DNA from 3 places in the Paenibacillus sp. FSL R7-269 genome. Region 3 is predicted to be linked to each of the others. Evidence: riboswitches for the same ligand, from Rfam matches in the RefSeq annotation. Region 3 holds a riboswitch; each other region holds the start of a gene.
The links. Region 3 has a riboswitch for cobalamin ahead of C162_RS32900 (anaerobic ribonucleoside triphosphate reductase). Riboswitches for the same ligand answer to the same signal wherever they lie in the genome.
Positions count from the first base shown of each region.

Region 1: another riboswitch for cobalamin. It lies ahead of C162_RS34805 (S-layer homology domain-containing protein); the one in region 3 lies ahead of C162_RS32900 (anaerobic ribonucleoside triphosphate reductase).
Region 2: another riboswitch for cobalamin. It lies ahead of C162_RS19665 (energy-coupling factor ABC transporter permease); the one in region 3 lies ahead of C162_RS32900 (anaerobic ribonucleoside triphosphate reductase).

Region 1 covers NZ_ASPS01000102.1:113-4,706, reverse strand. The annotation lists partial or broken gene C162_RS36455 (hypothetical protein) at 1-573, shown strand, start outside; cobalamin riboswitch at 1,576-1,753, shown strand; gene C162_RS34805 (S-layer homology domain-containing protein) at 1,961-4,126, shown strand.
Region 2 covers NZ_ASPS01000042.1:173,943-179,437, forward strand. The annotation lists gene C162_RS19660 (ArsR/SmtB family transcription factor) at 329-1,261, opposite strand; cobalamin riboswitch at 1,401-1,594, shown strand; gene C162_RS19665 (energy-coupling factor ABC transporter permease) at 1,880-2,644, shown strand; gene C162_RS19670 (energy-coupling factor ABC transporter substrate-binding protein) at 2,644-2,937, shown strand; gene cbiQ (cobalt ECF transporter T component CbiQ) at 2,934-3,722, shown strand; gene C162_RS19680 (energy-coupling factor ABC transporter ATP-binding protein) at 3,735-4,595, shown strand; partial or broken gene cobJ (precorrin-3B C(17)-methyltransferase) at 4,610-5,495, shown strand, end outside.
Region 3 covers NZ_ASPS01000144.1:71,934-77,428, forward strand. The annotation lists gene ssuE (NADPH-dependent FMN reductase) at 1-423, shown strand, start outside; gene nrdG (anaerobic ribonucleoside-triphosphate reductase activating protein) at 517-1,044, opposite strand; gene C162_RS32900 (anaerobic ribonucleoside triphosphate reductase) at 1,041-3,026, opposite strand; cobalamin riboswitch at 3,371-3,603, opposite strand; gene C162_RS32905 (MTH1187 family thiamine-binding protein) at 3,945-4,253, shown strand; gene C162_RS32910 (sugar phosphate isomerase/epimerase family protein) at 4,301-5,080, shown strand; tRNA gene C162_RS32915 (tRNA-Thr) at 5,168-5,239, shown strand; gene C162_RS32920 (ASCH domain-containing protein) at 5,422-5,495, shown strand, end outside.

The DNA of each region.
Region 1 (4,594 bases), on a different contig from region 3:
GAGGTTAAGGCAACGGTTAGCAGTTGCCAGGTTGCAGCAGGCGCCGGAGTGGACGGCGATGCGAAGGGTAATACAGGAGCCGGAGCGGATGGCGATGCGAAGGGTAATACAGGCGCCGGAGTAGACGGTGATGCGAAGGGTAATACAGGAGCCGGAGCGGATGGCGATGCGAGTGGTAAGGCAGGCGCCGGAGCGGACGGCGATGCGAGTGGTAAGGCAGGCGCCGGAGCGGACGGCGATGCGAAGGGTGATGCAGGAGCCGGAGTGGACGGCGGTGCGAAGGGTGATGCAGGAGCCGGAGTGGACGGCGATGCGAAGGGGGATGCAGGAGCGGGAGTGGACGGCGGTGCGGACAGTGGAGCCGCCGGCACTCCTCCGTCACGCGTATACGAGGTGACGGTGGAGCTTTCAGCAGGCGCGAAGCTGGCGGCAGGTGATATGATCACCGCCGGAAGATACTCGCTGAAGCTGGCGGCAGATCCGGGCAGCGCCCCGGAAGCTACAGCTGCAGCCGCGCCTAGTGCGGAGCCATCCGCTTCCGCAAGCCCGGAGGCGGACACGGACGCAGAATAAAGCAGCGGCAATAGCAGGCTGCGTAAGCTTTTAACTAATGCGATCAGGTAACATTACTTACAGAGATAGGTGTACTCTGTACAACTAAAAACAGTGAAAAGGAAGGCATACCTCTCCTAACTGTATTCTATACAACTATATTTGCCCCGAATGGGCGAAAAGCCGGGTACATAAGCATTTTAGTTGCACGAAATACAGCTAAAAGTACATTTGGCCGTAAATCAGACGATTTAGTTGTACAGATTGCATTTAAGCATAACGTTCTCACCTTTGTTAGTTGGGGGACTGCAAACCCTCAGTAAGCGAGGGGATTAAATGAATCTTGATTAGTTTGAACCTGATGATCGACTAGCGGCAGCTGAACCGTTGTGCGCATATAACGCGGCATGGAGGACTAGTCAGAGCCTAGTGCATGCTACTTTAACGTAGTACAATGATTGGCGCTCCAGCGGGCTGATAAGAGCATAAAGTAATTAGTTAAGTATGGTAGTGTCCGGAAGAAGCGGCTCGATCGCACTTTGTACACTAGAATCAGGCATAATGGAGTTAATATGGCGTTCTGTTGTATTTGGTGCAGTGGATTTTTGGGATTTGGCCCGGCTGAGGGGGATTTGCCGAAATCGATGGTATGAAGTGCAACAGAATGCGTTATCGGCTGCTTTTATACTAATTCTGATGTATAGAATACAATCGGCCTTCTGCCGCGGTCTCCATAGGTGCGCTAGAGTGTTGATTTGCAGTAGACCAACGTCTTGATTAGCAGCAGAAGATTAACTTTTTATAGTCCTGAATAGTACGAATGTGCCGGGGGAGCGGGCATGTGCTATTCAGGATTTTTGTGCGGAATGGGCTGAGTCTTGGGGCGCTGGAATAGATATACCTTGTCTATAGACATACAGGGGAATAGTCGATATGATGGTTTGAGAATATTAAAATTTAATAAGCTTTGGGAAAAGGTGCAGATTGCCTTAGAGACCGGACGCTGTCGCTAGCAGATGCTGGCAGAGCTATGTCTAATAGAGCAATCTGCTTAAAAGGGAAGCCCGGTGCAAGTCCGGCGCGGTCCCGCCACTGTAAATACGGAGCAACTCCTGAGGAGCCACTGTCTGCTAATTGGATGGGAAGGCGGGGGAAGCGGTGAAGTATGAGCCAGGAGACCTGCCTTTTTCGATGTTGTTTCTATTCTTCGGGGGTAAGAATGTGGAGCAGATGCTGATATTGGCGAGGGCTGTATAAGCTCAATGTAATGTTGGAGAGCCATCGACTCCTTCAGCCGCCCTGTATTGTATTCTTCCCCGGCCGCCCTGCATAGGGCGGTCTTTAGGTTGCCGCTCTCTTTGCGGAGGAAGCAGGATTCATCCATTCTATTTCAGGAAAGAGGTTAGTTATGAAGAACCATTCTCTATCATCCAGGTTCATACGGTTGGGGCTTGCTGTCATTATGCTGTTCGCACTGCTGGGAGCAGCTGTAGCCCCGGCAGGACAAGCTGCTGCTGCACAGGCAGGCGGGACTTCCGCGCCCGCAGTATCCGCTCTGCCCGCAAGTGAGGCAGCCAGCGTAACCGCTGCGGTCTATGCTACTGCGGAGTTCATGCTGAAGAACGGAGTCCAGTCGGACTGGCAGGCGATTGGCCTTGCACAAGCAGGCTACAAGGTTCCTGCCAGCTATCTGAAGGCGCTTGAAGGTAAGGTGAGTGAGGCTAAGGGTGTTTTTGCCAGAGCAACGGACTATGCCCGGATCACACTTGCTGTTAAGGCACTGGGCGGCGATCCTGAGAAGGTGGCAGGCTATAACCTGATCGAGAAGCTCTACAATCACGATGCAATTACCGGCCAGACGCTGAATAATCCGGTCTATGCACTGCTCGCTCTGGATTCCGGCAGCTATACGATCCCGGCAAATGCGAAATGGACACCGTCCAAGCTGCTGGCAGAGATTCTGGCGAAGCAGAACCCGGACGGCGGCTTCACCCTGACCACGGGTGCGAGTGATCCGGATATGACAGCGATGACGCTGAACGCACTGGCTGGACACAAGCAGGAAGCAGCCGTGAATACTGCCGGTCAGCGGGCGGCAGCCTGGCTGGCTAAGGCACAGGACAAGAACGGCGGATATGGCGACAGCAGCGAGAGTGTAGCTCAGGCCATTATCGGTCTGTCTGCCTTCGGCATTGATCCGGCAGGAGCAGAGTATACCAAAGGCCAGATTAATCTGGTCAGCAAGCTGCTGAGCTTCAGCGCAGCAGATGGCGGATTCGTCCACACTGCGGGCGGCAGCTCCAATCCGCTCTCTACGGAGCAGGCGCTGGAGGCTTTGGTAGCGTACAAGCTGTTTGGTACAGGCGCTAAGCTCTTTGATTTTAGCGGCACACCAGTGAAGAATCATCAGGTAAGTGTCTCGGTTACTGTTGAAGGTCCGAATGGAGCCTTGGCTGAAGGCGGCGTGTATGCAGGGAATGTGCTTAATGCACTGGAAAAGACAGCAGCCGCCAAGCGCCTGGCCCTGGTCAATGAAGCAGGCAATTATGTGACGGGGATCGGCGGCGTGATTGCGGGTACTTTTGGCGGATATGATGGCTGGATGTATGTGGTCGCCCGCGGCGGAGCATGGATCTATCCAAGTGTAGGGATGGGCGACTTCGCGCTGGAGGAGAATGACCGCATTGTGGTCTATTATGGCGGAGACAACACGCAGGTGGTTGATGCCGTAACCGTGACGCCCGCACAGCCGCAGCCTGGACAAGATCTGAAGGTGCAGGTGAACCAGAAGCAATGGGTCTGGAATGAGGCGACCTTCACCTCTGATCCGGTAACTTCACCGGCAGCAGGCGTACAGGTAACCATCGGCGGCAAAACGGCAGTTACAGATGCTGCGGGCGTGGCTGTTGTGGCTGGTGGTCTGCCGGCGAATAAATATACCCTGACGGTTACGGGATATCTGAAGGATAAGACCCCTGCCATCGTGCGTCATACGGTCCCGGTAACGGTGGCTTCTGCTGCGGCGGACCGTCCGGCTTTTGCCGATGTGAAGTCGATCTCGCCTTGGGCGCTGGAGTCAGTATACACGGCGTATGACCGCAAGCTGATGAATGGTGTGAGTGAGGGCAGTCTGGTGTTTGCGCCGAAAAAGAATATTACCCGTGCTGAATTTGCAGCGCTGTTGCTGCGGTTAACCGGGAATGAGCCGTCTGCGGCGGCTTCCGCTGGGGCCTTCAGTGATGTTAAGGCCGGTACATGGTATTATGGAACAGTGAACCGGGCGAAGGAGCTGGGAATTATCAGCGGCGTGACGGCTAAGACGTTCAAACCGGACGGGCTGGTTACGCGTCAGGATATGGCTGTAATGATAGTTAGAGCTTATAAGCTGGATGCAGCATCAACTGGAGCAGGGGCTGGTAAGTTCAGCGACGAAGATAAGATTAGCGACTATGCGTTGTCCGCTGTCCGTACGGTGACGGGACTTGGATATATGAGCGGCACCGGCGGCGCATTCGAGCCTTCCGCTGTGGTAACCCGTGAGATGGCTGCTGCTGTGGCGGTTAGGTTGCCTTAGTTCTTAGTTGGAGTTGGGAGCAGACTGTACTGCACGCTGGGGCCGACGATAAGTGGATAAATGACATCTAATTTGGCCGGATTTGCTGCAGAGCGGGAGTTAGTTGGATAAATGACACTTATTCAGGTCTGAAGCTGCAGAAGGATGAGGTCTGGGCAGAATTAGATGCTGTAAATCCAACTAATTTCTGTACAGATGCGTAATCAGGATAATTAAGTGTAGAAAATCCAACTAAAGTATCCGTGCCGATGAGCCGTTGAGGCGTATAGGGTTGCCGAAGCGCTGAAGGCTCGTTAGCGTGACAAATTTGCTTGAAATTCGTTTGGATATGTGTTGAAAAGTAAGCATAAGGTGTATGAAGGAACGGGGAACAGGCTGACTGCCCCGTTCTTTTCCCTTTTTGTGGAGGTGTGCAGGTAATGTTCAAACTAGTCAAAAGAGGCCGGGGAAGGCTGGCTCCGCTGCTTC
Region 2 (5,495 bases), on a different contig from region 3:
GCTTTGAGTGGAAATGAAGAGCATTAGTGCACCTGAATCCGCCAAAAGTGAGCGATGAGCGAAAATGAGGAGCACTAGTGCACCTGATTCGGCCGAAAGTGGGCTTTGAGCGGAAATGAAGAGCATTAGTGCCCCTGAATCCGCCGAAAGTGGGCGATGAGCAGAAATGAGGAGTCTTGGCTGCAAAAGTAGCTGAATCGAAAACTAACCTAATTAGTCTAACTAACCAATCTATCTACTCAATCAAATCTACCCATCTTCCTATCCAACCTATCTAACAGACAACCTATCTAACAGACAACCTGCTAGATAACTACCAGACGAACCTTTACAAAGAACCCGGCATATCTGCCACAGTATCCGTATAAAACAGCTCAAATACCAGATCCTCGTTGTAATTGCCGAAGCCCTTGCCGAACAGGGTGAGGCCACCGATGTGCTCCGCATCCTCCTCGACAGAGAGCCGGAAGGTCCATTGTTTATTGCGGATGCCTACCTGATCCAGGGTGACCTCCGACAGCTTTTGCCCATCCATGAAAGTGCCCGTCTGCGTAATCCGCAGCTGCTTGAGCAGGCCGTATTGATTGGTGAGTGCGGGCCACCAGGCTGGTGTGTATTTTCCTGGATTATCTCCGTAGTCACCGGGGCTGGTCCAGAAGCCGAGCGATTGTCCGTTCAGTGTGAAGGTAATATCCGACGGCCAGTTGTTGTTTACCGACGGGGCTTCGGAGGCAATCTCCATCGTGATGGCAAGCTCCTCCGGCTGCTGGCTCGACAGCAGGAAATTCGGGATTTTATACTCGACGAACCCCTTGCCGAACCAGAGAATCCCGGCGTTCACCCGCTCCTGGTCCCAGAAATAACGGGGATCGTCAAAGTGCCCGATGACCCTCTCCGTCGTAGACAGTCCGCAGGTAGGCTCAATCTGGAAGTCGGAATAATGCCCCACCGGGATGTCCTTACGGTATCCTCTGCGCGGAGTCCGGGCTTGTCCCGGAAAAATAATCTCTGCCCCGTCGGCGGCCAGTGTACAAATCTTTTGCAGACCGCTTTTGCCGGGAGCCATGTGGCTGCGGATCAGCCCGGCGGCTTCGAGCTTGCGCACATGCATGGTCATAATCGCACTGCTTAGCTTGAGGGCTGCGGCCAGTTCCTTCACGTTCATGGGTTTATCGGACAGCAGCCGCAGCATATGCAGGCGCACGGTACTGGACAGGGCCTCGTACACTGGCAGGGATTGTTCAGTTAGATCAAGTTTCATCGGATGCCTCCACGTTCAGGTTATATAGTTAATAATTATATTACTCAAATAAAATTTCTACAAGCCATGATTGGCTGCAGGCCAGCTTTTCCAATTTATATCACAGACACGCTAGGCCGAGTCCGCTATGATGTGAGATGAATTAGCAATGAAACAAGGTGCTCTTGCCGGATGCGGCAAGGGATAACAGGGAATCGGGTGCAACTCCCGAGCGGTCCCGCCACTGTATGGAAGAGCTGCACTTCATGAGGTCACTCGGGAAGCCCCGGGGAAGACGAAGCCTGCGGCGCCTGTATTCCAAGCCAGGAGACCTACCTTGTCGACGCACACCACGACTCTACGCGGATAGGAGCGGTGTACGGATAGGTTAATGAGAAGAGGCGTTCTGCCCTGATGGACCGGAGGAATCTTGAGTGTAGAGAGGCCCCCCGGTTTATAGCTGCTGGATACAAGGATACGGCCCCTAGTGATGGGACGATGAGAAGCACCTTGTTTCGCTTAGCTCCTGGCTGCGTGCTCTATCGAACTTGCCTGCGTACATACACTCCCACCCTTTAGGGTGGGTTTTTTTGGCTTTATGATCTTAAATGGGAAATCAACAAACATGGAGGGTGACAAATGCAAAAACACAGAGGGTGGAGCTTTGCGGCACTGGTTGCCGGATTTACGGTGTACTTTATGCTGAACGAACCGGGGACGGCCCGCGCGATGCACATTATGGAAGGATTCCTGCCGGTTGGCTGGGCGGTCTTCTGGTGGGCGGCGTTTATCCCGTTCTTTGTCCTGGGAATCTTCAAGCTGAGAGCCATGACCCGGGAGAACCCGGAGCTGAAGCTGCTGCTGGGTCTGGCCGGGGCGTTTACCTTCGTCCTGTCTGCGCTCAAAATGCCTTCCGTGACCGGAAGCAGCTCACACCCCACCGGTACCGGACTTGGTGCGGTAATGCTGGGGCCGCTGCCCATGAGCGTAATCGGCTCGATTGTCCTGCTGTTTCAGGCGCTGCTGCTGGCGCACGGCGGGATCACTACGCTTGGAGCCAATGCGTTCTCGATGGCGGTGGCGGGTCCTTTTGCCGGATATGCAGTGTATAAGCTGATGATGAAAATGCCGGACCGCGAGAAGCTGGCCTTATTCTGTGCGGCTGCGATGGCTGATCTGAGTACGTATGTAGTGACTTCCTTTCAACTGGCGGTGGCTTTTCCGGCGGCGGATGGCGGCGTTCTGGCTTCTTTTCTCAAATTCGGGGGGATTTTTGCCGTGACGCAAATCCCGCTGGCCATCAGTGAAGGGCTGTTGACGGTACTGCTGTGGAACTGGCTGAAATCGTATAGCCCGAATGAATTGTCGCTTCTGAAACGCAAGGTGAACGGAGGAAGAGCCTAATGAGCAATAGATGGAAAAATCGATTGATGCTGCTAGTTGTTATTCTGCTGGTCATTCTGCCGCTGCTGCTGGTTAATGGGGAATTCGGAGGGGCCGATGATGCGGCTGAAGGTGTGATTACCGAGATTAACCCTGACTATAAGCCGTGGTTCAAGCCGCTGACTGAGCTGCCAGGGGAGACGGAGAGTATGCTGTTCGCATTGCAGGCAGCGATTGGTGCAGGTGTGATCGGTTATACCTTGGGGCTGCTCAAGGGCAAGCAGGGCGGGACGAAGCAGCATAGCAGCAAGTGATCCGGCGGATTGACGTTCTCTCCTACAATAATGCTCTGCGCCAGTTATCCCCGATGTGGAAAAGCTCGTTCGCAGCCCTGATGTTCCTGCTCTCTTACACGGTACATCCGGTACTACAGGCTGCAATCACCCTATGGATGATGTCCTGGTGTGTATTACAGGCCCGTATTCCCTTCCGTGCTTATGGCATGCTGTTCGGCACAGCGCTGCTGTTCTATGCGCTTAGCGTACCGGCACTGCTCGTGGAATTCGGGCACCCGGCATCGGGAGAGGCAGGGATATTCTCATTTCCGGGACTGAACCTGCCGGTATATGTTACAGCGGCCGGGCTTCAGCGGGCAGGAGAGCTGCTGGCCAGAATCTCTGCTTGCATGAGCTGTTTCTTTTTCCTGATGTTCACTACTCCGTTTAGTGAGCTTTTGCAGGTGCTGCGCAGGCTGCGGATGCCGCAAATTGTCCTGGAGCTGATGCTGATTATGTACCGCTTCTTATTCCTGCTGAGTGATGCAGCGCATGGTCTGCTGCTGGCCCGCAGGCTGCGCGGAGGCCGGCGGGGCTACAAGGCCAGACTGCGGGAGACTGCGGCCATGGCAGGAGCGCTGTTCGGCAACACGATGCACCGGTATTACGGATTATCGCAGGGGCTGCTGGCCCGCGGATTCACAGACGAGATTATTATCCCGCCTTATACGGCGCGTCCTGTGCCGAGGCGCTATACAATCCAGGCTTATACCGGTATTGCGCTACTGTTGCTGGCTGAGACGTACTTTATCACTAACACATGAAAGGAGCCGGTCATGGATCAGGAATATAGTCTGAGTTGTGACGGAGTGGTCTTCCGTTACCCGGATACGAAGGAGCCTGCGCTGCATGAACTGACGTTCTCCATCCCCGCAGGCAGCAAGACGGCAATAATCGGTCATAACGGTTCGGGCAAATCGACGTTGTTCCTGCATGCCGTTGGCATTCTGCGCCCGCAGCAGGGTACGGTTGTGCAAGGAGGGAAGGCGTTATCCTACTCCAAAAAAGAGCTGGCCGCTCTGCGGCGGAAGGTGGGCCTGGTCTTCCAGGACCCTGAGCAGCAGCTGATCCTCAGCACACCGCTGGAGGATGTGTCGTTTGGGCTGCGCGGCAGCGGAATGGCTGAACCGGCTATTGCTGCGCGCTGCCGGGAGGTCATGGAGCTGCTGAATCTGACTGATCTGGGTGATAAACCGATTCATCAGCTTAGCCTGGGCCAGAAAAAACGCACGGCACTCGCCGGTGTACTGGCTATGGAGCCTGAGCTAATTCTATTGGATGAGCCGACCTCGTATCTGGACCCGTTATCGGAAACGCAGATGCTGAAGGGCCTTGAAGCCATACATGATAAAGGGACAACCGTAGTTATGGCTACGCATGACATGAACCTGGCTTACCGCTGGGCGGACTGGATTATTGTGCTGGAGCATGGAAGATGCAGGGCGGCGGGGACACCGGAGGAGATTTTTGCGGGACGGGAGGAGCTATTGTCCATCGGGCTGGGACTGCCGCTGCTGGCTGACTTATGGTTCAGCCTGCCTGATCGCCTGACCGCAGGTCAGAGCGCTCCCCGCACCGCCGATGAATTCAAATTGAAACTGCATAAGCTGCTTGCGCTTGACCACAGCTATTCATGAACGGGGGAAGAGGAATGAACAAACAAGGAAAATTGCTGATTATCGGCTTCGGCCCCGGAGCGCTGGAGCATATTACCGGCCGCGCACTGGCTGCGCTGGATGAGAGTGAGGCGGTCATTGGCTATACCACTTATGTAGATCTGATCCGGCCGCTGCTGCGGCATCAGGAGATTGTCGGCACGGGGATGACTGAAGAGGTCAGCCGGGCCCAGGAGGCTGTCCGCAGAGCAGAAGCCGGGCAGACCATTGCGGTAATCTCCAGCGGCGATGCCGGTGTTTACGGAATGGCCGGGCTGGTCTACGAGGTGCTGATTGAACGCGGCTGGAGCCGCTCAGAGGGGGTGCCGGTGGAGGTAATTCCGGGAATCTCGGCGATCCAGTCCTGCTCTTCGCTGCTTGGGGCCCCGATTATGCATGACTCCTGCACGATCAGCCTGAGCGATCATCTTACGCCCTGGGAGAGCATAGCTGCGCGTGTGGAAGCGGCGGGGGCAGCGGATTTTGTCATTGCGTTCTATAATCCGCGCAGCGGCAGACGGACGCGCCAGATTGAAGAAGCACGCAATATTCTGCTGCGCTACCGTGATCCGGCTACACCGGTAGGCATTGTCAAAAGTGCCTACCGTGACCGCCAGCAGACGGTCGTAACGACACTGCAGGATATGCTGGAGCATGAGATCGGCATGCTCTCAACCGTGGTGGTCGGCAACTCTGCTACCGTTGTCTATGAGGACCTTATGATTACGCCGCGCGGATATGAACGCAAGTACAGTCTCGGGGCACAGACGCAGACGCTGGAGCCGCACGAGCGGCTGCGCACAGCCGCCGAGCCGTGGTCGCTGGCTGCGGCGGAGTCCGGGCAGGCAGAGGGGATGGCCGGAGCCGTGGTGAATAAAGGGG
Region 3 (5,495 bases):
CACACCAAGTTCGAGAGTGAAGCCATCGTCAAGGCGAATGGGATCGTGGCGGAAGCCGATGCGGTAATCGTCGTCAGTCCGGTATATAAGGCTTCTTACACGGGAGTGCTGAAGACCTTCCTGGATCTGGTGCCGCAAAAAGGGCTGGCCGGCAAAATCGTCCTGCCGCTCTTCATGGGCGGAAGTCTCGCGCATCTGCTGGCGATTGACTATGCGCTGAAGCCGGTACTGTCCGTACTTGGCGCCCGCTACATTCTTGGCGGCGTCTACGCCGTAGACTCCCAGGCAGTGCGTAACGACCAGGGCGTAGTTGAGCTGGCTGAGGAGCTGAAGCTTCGCCTGGACAGCGTGCTGGAAGAGCTGGCGGAAGAGACGGAGCATAAGGTGGGGCGCAAGGCAGGGCAATCAGCAGCCGTAGAATAACGTTAGGCTGCCGGCTCCATTTGCCGCCCGGTACAATCAAAAGGCACTACACTACCCGAATGCGGGAGTGTAGTGCCTTTTTGTATGGGGATTTCATACCCCTTGAAAGCTCAGCTCCGGCTCCCACAGTACGACCCTATCTCCCGCCAGACTCGCCGGAATATCAATGATCCGCTGGTTGCTGCTTCCCCGGTAGGAGAGGGTAAGGTCTTTGAGCTCTTCGACGAACCGTCCGTCGATCACGACCTGGCACAAGGCCAGCAGATTCCATTCCGCAGAGCCCGGTGAAGCCGTAAGCTCCTCGTACGTATAGCCGGTATAGATCCAGATTGGGAAGTCCGGCAGCTCCGCGCGCAGCTCGTGAATGAAGTCTGCAGCCTCCTCAGCCGAGAAAAAAGGGTCCCCTCCCGCAAGCGTCAAGCCGTCCAGCAGCGGATTGCCTGCAATTTCCTCTATAATCTCCCGCCGCCGCTCCGGGGTAAAGACCTCCCCGTAATTAAAGTTCCAGGTCTTTGGGTTGAAGCAGCCCGGGCAGCGGTGGCGGCAGCCGCTGAAGAAGAGGACGGCCCGCAGGCCTTCCCCTTCATTGATCGACTCCGGGTAATATCCGCAGATGTTCATAGATGCTTAACACGGTCCCGGACTTCGGCTTGCTTGGCAGCATTGAAGCGGGTCTGGTAGTCACCGGTCAGATACCCGGTAACCCGGCGCAGACGGCGGATATGGGTGGTATCCTCATGGGCATTGCAGGTCGGGCAATTCGTGCCGATAACCCCTTCATAGCCGCAGCCGGAGCAGCGGTCAATCGGATGATTAATGCTGAAGTAGCTGATGTCCTGCTCCAGCGCGTATTTGATGATTTTGACGAAGGCTGACGGGTTGCTCCGGGCATTGCCGTTCAGCTCGACATAGGAGATCGCTCCGGCGTTGCAATGTTCATGGAACGGAGCTTCCAGGCTGATCTTCTTAGCTGCGCTTAGTTCATAATAGACCGGAATGTGGAACGAGTTCGTATAGTATTCACGGTCCGTTACCCCAGGGATAGAGCCGAGTACTTTGCGGTCGATCTTGGTGAACTTGCCGGAGAGACCTTCGGCTGGCGTTGCAAACAAGGTGATATTGAGGTTAAGCTCCTCGCTCTTGCGGTCGCAATATTCACGCATATGGCGGACGATAGCAACAGCCTTGGCGTGAATCTCCATATCTTCGCCGTGGTGCTTGCCGTACATGGCTTTCATGCATTCAGCCATTCCAATGAAGCCCAGCGACAGACTGCCGTGCTTCAGCAGTTCGCCTACGCTGTCATCGGGGGCAAGCTGCTCGCCGCCTTCCCAGACGCCTTCACGCATCATGAAATCGGAGGCTTTGGCCTTCTGGGAAGCCTGGATACGGAAGCGGTGCAACAGGCCGTCCAGTGCAATATCCATATAGTGATTGAGGTCGTCGAAGAATCCTGCTTCGTCAGCAGCGAGGCGGCGGCCGGTTATCGTGCCGTGGGCCAGTCCAAGACGCACCAGGTTGAGCGTGTTGAAGGACAGGTTGCCTTTGCCGGAGCAGTGGTTGCGTCCGAAGCGGTCGCTGAGTACACGGGTCCGGCAGCCCATCGTAGCGAACTCGGTATCCGGGTCAGCCGGATCATAATACTGCATGTTCAGCGGAGCGTCCAGATTGGCGAAGTTCGGATATAATCTGCGCGCCGAGCACTCGGCTGCCTTCAGGAACAGCTCGTAGTTAGGATCACCCGGTTGCTGGTTGATGCCTTGCTTGCATTTGAAAATCTGAATCGGGAACACCGGTGTCTCCCCGCTGCCCAGTCCGTTCATCGTAGCCGTTAGCAACGAGCTGATCACAAGCTGGCCCTCTGGTGAGGTGCAGGTGCCGTAGTTGATGCTGGTAAAAGGAATCTGGCCGCCGGAGCGGCTGGACATCGTATTCAGGTTATGTACCATACTCTCTGCGGCCTGCAGGGTCTCGCTCTGCGTCTCCTTCAGGGCAAAACGGAAGGCGCGCGGATACTGCTCAGCCAGATCGCTGCGGCTCATCGTAATCTCCCCAAGTGCAGAACCCTCTGCATTCTCCTCGAAATACTCCAGACCTTTGCGGAAGAGCTTGGAGAAGGATTTGGTAACATAAGGGGCCAGGTCATAATCCAGCTTATTGGCGGATACGCCGCCGTACTGCGCATTCTGCTGTGACTGGAAAATAATCGCCACCAGCGACATCGCCGTCATAATCGAGTTAGGAGGCCGTACACTGCCGTTGCCGGTGTTGAAGCCTTCACGGAGAAGCCGTTCGAACGGAATGAAGATGCAGTTCGTGGTTCCAATGGCGTATTGATCAAGGTCATGTACATAGACGACATTATCCAGGGTAGCCTGTACCAGCTGTGGCGGCATGGTGAAATTGCGTGCATACCATTTGGAGTATTCACTGCCGAACTTGCTCATTTTGCCGGAGAAGCTCTCCCCGTTCAGGTTGGCGTTCTCGCGCAGCAGATCCAGATCCCGGCTGTCGATAATATCCCGTCCCAGATGAATGACCTCTTCCAAAAGATCCTCCTGTGCAGCTTGTCCTTCGTTATAACGTTTCTCCAGCAGCGTCATTATATAACTCTCTCCTCTCGGGTATTGTAAGCGTAATATGTAATATAGATAGAATGGTCAGGACATCAGTAAAAAAGCACCCCCGGCCGGGAAGGCCGGAAATGCCCGAATGCATGATGCAAAGATCCGGTAAGCGGAAATTTGCCTGTGGTCTGGGTGGAACATACGAGCAGACACGGGGCAAATAGCTTACGCCCGTTCTTGTATATTCCGCAGAGCCGATACCTGAAGATAATCCCCGATCGTCCTCAGGTATCGGCAGCCTATGGCCCGATTGACGGAAGGCTAACTCTGCTATGGCAGGCCGCATACGGACACCTCCCCTGTTCCTCGCAGGAGTCTAAGCGGTGCCACCGAAACAGGCAGGTCTCCTGGCTTCCGGCAACTCCTCCGGCGCCTTCCCGGGGGGCTTATTCAGCCCCTTAGTGGCAATTAGCCGGAGAATGCGGCCCTGGGGGCATCGCGCCCTGGGAGCATCCGGTTACAGTGGCGGGACCGCAGCGGTTTTGCACCGCGCTTCCCTATTAAGTCGCACCTCTATTACAAGGGGTGAAACACCCGTTTCTACTATATTTTGTTGTGATCTATTAAAGCTACCGCAATATATTGTGTTTGTAAATGTTTTTTTGCAATCCCGCACGGGGAGCGGGTTCGGCGCTTTTACTCACAGCTGATCCACAGTTAGTCCACAGGTAATCCACAACTTTCCTCCGAATCTGCCGTGAATGTTTCATAAAATCTCCGAAAATACGCCACAAAGAATCCATAAATAGAGTGCGTCTAATCCTGGTAATTATTTTGACGGATATTAATAGAATAGAGAGGGGTGGCAGGTGATTTGTGGCAAGCTTGGCGAAGCGTTACAATAAGAGGATAAGTAAGAGGCAGGAACAACAGATAATTAGGAGGGAGATCACAATGGCAATTGGCGAAGTGACCGTTATTCCGATTGGGACAGGCAGCACCAGCCTCAGCAGCTATGTGGCCGAGATGCAGCGCGTGCTGGAGACGGTGGAGGGCATTACCTATGAGCTAACTTCTATGGGTACAATTATTGAGGGACCGGTAGCGCGGATTCTGGCTGCGGTAGAAGCGCTGCATGAGTCGCCGTTCACCGCCGGGGCGCAGAGAGTCTCCACCTCGCTCAAGATCGACGACCGGCGCGACAAGACCTCCACCAGCCGCAGCAAGCTGGAATCCGTGGAGCGTAAGCTTCAGGGAGAGTAACCACTATAGTATCTAATCAGAATTAACCGATAAGGAGCGGATTCTTCATGACAGAAGCAGCACAGCAGATCGGAATTCAAATGTATACACTGCGTGACCAGACGGAACGCGATTTCCTCGGTACACTGGGCAAGGTGGCAGAGATGGGATACCAGGCAGTGGAATTCGCCGGTTATTTCGGTGTATCTGCAGGGGAACTGCGCCGTAAGCTGGATGAACTTGGCCTGGCTGCCCCTTCGGCGCATGTAGGTCTGGACTTCAGCAGTCTGGATAAGATGGAACAGGCATTAGCCAAAGAGATTGAATATGGTGTAGAGCTCGGACTGCAATATATGATCACCCCATCGGCACCGCTTCCGCAGAACCCTTCCATAGAGGATGTAACAAGAATCATTCCATTCCTGGAGAAGGCTTCCGCGATGGTCCGGGCGGCAGGGATGCAGTACGGTTATCACAACCATGATTATGAATTCGCAGAGGTTGACGGCAAGGCGGTCATCGATATCTGGCTGGAGCGGATTCCTGCGGAGCAGATGCTGGCAGAGTTCGATCTGGGCTGGGTACACAGAGGCGGAGCCAACCCGGCTCAATATGTTTCAAGGTACGCCGGACGTGTTCCGCTGGTCCACATTAAGGATTTCGGAGCCAACCAGGAGGAGACCGATCTCGGAAAAGGAGAGGTGGATTTCCAGAGCGTCTTCGAGATCGCGGAGCAGAGTGGAATTCTCTATTATATTGTGGAGCAAGAGGCCTATGAGGTATCCTCCCTTGCAAGCGCTAAGCTCGCGCTGGATTATTTCCGCGGGCTGGGGCTGATGCACGGCTGAGGACACAGCCGCCAGAGGAAAAAGGGGTTGCGTTTTCCGCTGGAAGAGTTATAATGTTTTTTGTTTGGCAGACTTCAGAGTCTGTAAGCTGGTGTAGCTCAGGGGTAGAGCAACGCACTCGTAATGCGTAGGCCGGGGGTTCAATTCCCTTCACCAGCATTCTTATGAATTAAGCTTAACGCGGCCTTCCGGTTCAGGGGACCGCGTTTTTTAATGGCGCACGGCCGAATGTATGCGAAAAACAGCATACATTATGCTCGTACGCAGCTAATTATTTTTTTCATAGATGGCCTTAGTAATTCTGAGTAAAAGGTATTCAACAGAGGAGGCGAGCTACAACTATGAAATGCCTGACCATTCGCCAGCCGTGGGCCACGTTAATTGCGCTGGGAGAAAAACAAATCGAAACCCGGAC